2 regions of the Vibrio sp. TRT 29B02 genome follow, and region 2 is predicted to be linked to the other one. Evidence: predicted binding sites of a transcription regulator. Region 2 holds the regulator's gene; the other holds the start of a gene.
What was found. The regulator CRP, encoded in region 2, controls carbon source genes, mostly activating them, when cyclic AMP is high. The targets are predictions, from matches to a motif close to TGTGANNNNNNTCACA.

Region 1 (3,153 bases), on a different contig from region 2:
AACCAACGACGTGGAGTAATACCGTTTGTCACGTTATGTAGACGAGTTGGGTACATTTCGTGGAACTCAGGGAAAAGATCTTTCTTAACCAATTCTGAGTGCAGAGCGGCAACACCGTTTACTGCGTATGAACCAATCACACATAGGTTAGCCATGCGAACCATACGGTTGAAGCCTTCTTGAATGATAGATAGCTTAGCTTGTTTCTCACCATCACCAGGCCACATTGCACGAACTTCTTGTAGGAAGCGGTGGTTGATTTCAAAAATGATTTCCATGTGGCGTGGAAGCAGACGCTGGATCAGAGATTCAGGCCAAGTTTCCAATGCTTCTGGAAGAAGTGTGTGGTTGGTGTAAGCAAAGGTCTTCGAGCTGATTTCCCACGCTTTATCCCAAGATAACCCTTTCTCATCAAGAAGAATGCGCATCAATTCTGGGATAGCGATTGTTGGGTGAGTATCGTTTAGCTGGATAGTCTCTTGCTTAGGCAGATCCGCCAATGCAAAACCTGCTTGCTCGTGACGACGCAGAATATCGCGAACTGATGCTGCCGAGTGGAAGTATTGCTGCATTAGACGCAGTGTCTTACCTTTCTCGTGGTTGTCATTCGGGTATAGAACTTTGGTAATGTTACCTGCATCGATTAGTGCGTGTTGCGCTTCGAAGTAGTCACCGTTGTTGAAGCTTGCTAGTGAGAAAGGCGCTATAGCCTGACATTCCCAAAGTCGCAGTGGGTATACTGTGTCAGACTCGTAACCAACAATTGGCAGATCCCAAGGCATTGCTTTTACCGTCATGCCAGGTACCCACTTGCGGACTTCTTTTCCGTTTTCATGCGTCACTTCAACATGACCGTAAAAACCGATCTCTTGTGCCAATTCAGGACGAGCCACTTCCCATGGGTAGCCTTCAACACCGCGCCATGCATCTGGTGCTTCCTGCTGACGACCATCTTTGAATGATTGCTTGAACAAGCCGTATTCATAGTGAAGACCGTAACCCACCGTTGGGTACTCTTGTGCTGCACAAGAATCCATAAAACATGCTGCTAGACGACCTAGACCACCGTTACCCAGTGATGGGTCACGCTCTTCTTCAAGAAGGTCAGTCAGGTTTTGACCCAACTCTTCCATCGCTACGGTGATTTGATCGTACAAACCCATGCTGATTAAGTTGTTGCCCGTCAGACGACCAATAAGGAACTCTAATGACAAGTAGTTTACGCTTTTCGCGTTTTTGATCTTCGGATCCTGCTCAGTCTTAAGCAAGTCAAAGGTTGTTAGTTCTGCCAGTGCTTTGCCCATTGCTAGGTACCACTCACGCGCAGTCGCTGTTTCTACAGTTTTAGCGTAAGTCGCTGAAAGGTGTTTTTTCACATCAGCTTGGAACACTGCTTTATCAAAATTTTTCTGTTGCGTAGGTTTCATTAGAGAAATCTCACTTATTGGTTTCAATCCATCTGTGCCATATCGTGCATCGACATGATTGGCAAAACATCCTCCTACTCCTAGCCATTTTAGGAGGAGGACAAAGGGCGTAGAGGGCGTACAACCAGTAGCTCAGTGATCTAGGTCTCATTAAGTTTTCCTAACATCACAGCTCGGGTGATTGAGATCACACCGTCAACCAATTTAGCCTATATCTGGTTTATTAAAGATAGGTGTCGAGAAAAATACACAATTGATGAATATGCATACTCGATCACATTAAGTTTTACTTCGCAGTGCAATTTTCATGATTTCTCGTGCAAACAGGCACTAAAATCTCATCTCACACAGATCCAATAAGAGACATTCGTCACAATAAAGGGGCGTAGCTGGTAGCAAAATGTGAATTAAGCGAAAAACCCATTGTTGATCAATAACGGTTATGATTGTTCTCAAGTAACATCATTGCCAATAAGCTTTACTGATTAATATTTACACAATTAAGTGTTTCACCTTCGGGTAACTTCGCTGCTCCACGGAAAGTGGAAGGATAATAGGGAATAAAAAGATGTGGATTCCTTCTAAGTTAACGCGTCCGGGTCGATTACATAACGCCATTGTACGACCAAGGGTATTAGATCTGCTCCAGCAGGCTCCTTTCTACAAATTGGTGCTACTCCGCTCACCCGCTGGCTATGGTAAAACCACCATGGCGGCTCAATGGCTATCGGACAAGTCACACGTCGGCTGGTACAGCATTGACGAAAGTGACAACGATTCTTTTCGCTTTATGAACTACCTGCTTCAGGCACTGAACAAAGCCACCGATGGCAGTTGCCCAAACTCGCAAAAACTTGCAGAAAAACGCCAATTCTCTTCACTTCACTCCCTATTCGGTGAAGTTTTCACTGAGATGTCTCAATTTCATCAAGAGTGTTATTTGGTTCTGGACGACTATCACCTGATTTCTGATGACGAAATTCACGAAGCTATGCGCTTTTTCCTCAAGCATATGCCAGACAACCTCACACTGGTTGTGACCAGCCGAGCAGCACCACCACTGGGGACGGCTAACCTTCGCGTGCGAGACTTAATGATCGAGATCGGCGACGAAATGCTCGCCTTCGATACCGAAGAGACAACGCGCTTCTTTAATCAACGTATCGCCGATGGCATTGACGATACCACCGCGACCAATTTGCGTAACTACGTAGAAGGCTGGCCATCAGCACTACAGTTGATCGCTCTGCAAGCGCAGCATCAAAACAAAACTCTCGCTCAGTCGGCCGAGTCTTTCTCTCAGTTCAACCACGCACACCTCTGGGACTACCTGATAGAAGAAGTGTTTGATCTTTTAGATACCGAAACCCGCCAATTCTTGCTTCAGTGTTCTGTCCTTGATCACTTTAACGATCAACTGGTCTCTGAACTGACTCAGCGAGAAGATGCACTGAGCATGATCGAGTCTCTCAATCGCTTTGGTCTGTTTATTCACCCTCTCGAGGGAGAGCAAAACTGGTACCGTTTCCATAATCTGTTTGCCGAGTTCCTTGCTCACGAGCGCAGTGCGAGAATTCCTCAGCAAGAGAAGCAACTCCACCATGCAGCCGCTAAAGCGTGGCTAAAACTCTCCTCGCCTCATCAAGCTCTTCGTCATGCACAAGAAGCCAAAGACAGCCAGTTAACCGCAGATATCCTGACTCAGTATGGCTGGAAGATGTTTAAT
Region 2 (3,153 bases):
CCTCCCTGAGCCAGGAGGCATTTTTGAACGTAAACAACCCCTATACAAGGAGGCGTTATGACGCCAGATGTTTTATTCCAGCAGTTATGGAATGACTATATTCAACGCTTGTGTCCCTCTGCTGAAAAAGTACACCAACTTCTGCAAGAAGACGAAGCATTGATCAATGACCATATTGCACTACGTACTTTCAACGTTGAGCCGTTAGGTATCGCGACTCTAGCACAACCTTTTCTAGATGCTGGCTACAAGCCGTGTGGCGATTACGTTTTTGAAAGCAAAAAGCTCGCGGCGAAACATTTTGAACATCCCGATCCAAAACAGCCAAAAGTATTTATCAGTGAACTAAAAGTTGATGAGTGTTCTAGTGAACTTCAAGCGATTGTTACCAAGCTAGTCGAGCAAGTAGACGCGGATAAGCTAACAGGTCATGAGTTCTTGTACGGTGGCCGACTATGGGATATTAGTCATGCGGATTACCAAACGCTGGCTAAAGAAAGCGAGTACGCGGCTTGGTTAGCTGCCCATGGTTACGGTGCGAACCACTTTACTGTCAGTGTTAACCAACTTAATGCGTTTGATGAGGTGAAAGGTGTTAATGATCACCTTCGCTCAGCTGGCTTTACTATCAACGAGTTTGGTGGCGAAGTGAAAGGCACGCCTGAAGTGTTGCTTGAGCAATCTTCAACGATGGCTGATAAAGTGCCGGTTCAGTTTACTGAAGGTAGTGAAATCATCCCTGGAGGCTTCTACGAGTTTGCTAAACGTTATCCAATGCCTAATGGCGAGCTTTACCCAGGATTTGTGGCAGCGTCTGCTGACAAGATCTTCGAAAGCACTAACGGGTAAAGAGCAGAAGCGAGAGTCGAGACCGGACTTCGTCCTGCGAGCATTTAGAACGGGCTGCGCCCTTCGAGAACACTGTGTTCCGAGATGGGGCTTCAAAAGATAGTGGCGGGTAGAAGTTGATAACAGCTTTGTGGTTAAAGGTGTTGACGAAACTAGTCCTCAATAAGCCATAATTTTCTCGAAAACAAAAAGCCACCAATGTTTCCATTGGTGGCTTTTATAATTTAGTGCTTAATCGAAATTAACGAGTACCGTAAACAACGATTGTTTTACCGTGTGCAGAAATTAGGTTCTGCTCTTCAAGCATCTTCAAGATACGGCCAACTGTTTCGCGAGAACAGCCAACGATTTGACCAATCTCTTGGCGAGTGATCTTGATTTGCATGCCATCTGGGTGAGTCATTGCATCAGGTTGCTTCGCTAGGTTTAGTAGCGTTTGAGCAATACGACCCGTTACGTCTAGGAATGCTAGGTCGCCCACTTTTTGGCTCGTCACTTGTAGGCGACTTGCCATCTGCGCTGAAAGGCGCATTAAGATATCTGGGTTCACTTGGATAAGCTGACGGAACTTCTTGAATGAGATTTCCGCAACTTCACAAGGAGATTTTGCTCGAACCCATGCGGTACGCTCTTGGTCTTCTTCGAATAGACCAAGTTCACCGATGAAGTCACCTTGGTTTAGGTAAGAAAGGATCATCTCCTTACCTTCTTCGTCTTTGATAAGAACCGCAACAGAACCTTTAACAATGTAGTACAAAGTTTCCGCTTTCTCGCCCGCGTGAATTAGCGTGCTTTTTGAAGGGTACTTATGAATATGACAATGTGAAAGGAACCACTCTAATGTTGGGTCGGTTTGAGGTTTACCTAGAACCATAATATCTCACTTCCTCTGCAGGGTACGCTTGCCGCTTTCCATGTTTAAGCTAAGCCTTAATTAAGACCTACTAGGATAAGAGCACTTTATAAATGCTGCAAGCCAACTTATGTGTCGGTTACAAATAGTATCCTTTTTCTGGCATGATTTCTTGATTTTAATCGGGTACAACAGGCTTTTTGGTACGCAAAACTGTGCACATGATCACGGTATGAAAAGTAATCGTGTTCTAGTTGTGAGCCTTAACCGATTTTGCCCGTTTCTATCAATTGTTGCAGGATAGGGCGAACAATTAATTCCATCGCAAAACTCATTTTTCCGCCTGGTACAACAATGGTGTTGTGGCGTGACATAAACGAACCATCAATCATAGCCAGTAGGTATGGGAAATCGACATTCTTGATACCACGAAGTCGAATGACGACGAAACTTTCGTCCAAACTCGGTATCCCTTTCGCATTTAAAGGGTTTGATGTATCAACGGTCGGAACGCGCTGAAAGTTGATATGAGTTCGGGAAAACTGTGGAGTAATATAGTTTAGATAGTCGTCCATTGAACGTACTATTGAGTCCATGACGGCTTCACGAGAATGACCGCGATCGCGAGTATCACGAACAAACTTTTGAATCCATTCTAAGTTGACGATCGGCACCATGCCTATCAGAAAGTCGACATGTTGTGCGACGTTAACGTCACCATCTACCACCCCCCCGTGTAGCCCTTCATAAAAGAGTACATTGGAGTTTTCTGGTAGGTCTTGCCAAGGCGTAAAAGTACCGGGCATCTGGTTATAAGGTACTGCCTCGTCAAACGTATGGAGGTAGCGACGTACCTGACCATTACCTTCGTGTCCGTATTTACGGAAAAACTCGGCTAGGCCACCAAAGTCGTTCGCTTGTGGGCCAAAGTAACTGATGTGACGGCCTTGCTCGCGAGCCTTACGGATTTCGACATCCATTTCAGGGCGAGTAAAGCGGTGGAAGCTATCCCCTTCGACCCACGCGGCTTTAACGTTCATCATATTGAACATTTTGCGGAAGGCTTCCGAGGTAGTCGTTGTGCCAGCGCCAGATGAACCAGTCACGGCAATAATAGGGTGTTTAGCGGACATGACAAACCTTGTCTGTAAGTTACATTCCATGAATCAATGCCCACTATAACATGCTTTAGCAGACATTGACTGTATGCAGTTCTCTAAATCAAAAACGGTTCTTTAGTTGGATATCGACACTTTCATGCAGTTCTGAATAAACCACAACCGCTTCCCCTGACTCTAGTTGAGAGTGGATTTGGTCAACTTTGTCTTGTAGTGAAACCTCGACATCACCATAGTCTGTTCCTTCGCGAAGAATAAACTCGCGTATCAGATTCTCCAGTGTCTCCGGTGCAATTTGTTGCCATGGGACGATCATAAAGACCTCTTCATTTT

Region 1: a site for CRP is predicted at 1,562-1,577, ahead of ACQEXT_RS18450 (glycogen/starch/alpha-glucan phosphorylase). Genes of this name have one in related genera too.

What each region holds. Positions count from the first base shown of each region.
Region 1 is NZ_JBNJOJ010000036.1:21,665-24,817, reverse strand. Features, by position in the region: gene ACQEXT_RS18450 (glycogen/starch/alpha-glucan phosphorylase) at 1-1,427, opposite strand, end outside; gene malT (HTH-type transcriptional regulator MalT) at 1,996-3,153, shown strand, end outside.
Region 2 is NZ_JBNJOJ010000029.1:51,055-54,207, reverse strand. Features, by position in the region: gene ACQEXT_RS16780 (DUF1338 domain-containing protein) at 58-849, shown strand; gene crp (cAMP-activated global transcriptional regulator CRP) at 1,091-1,723, opposite strand; gene ACQEXT_RS16770 (phosphoribulokinase) at 1,966-2,835, opposite strand; gene ACQEXT_RS16765 (YheU family protein) at 2,924-3,136, opposite strand.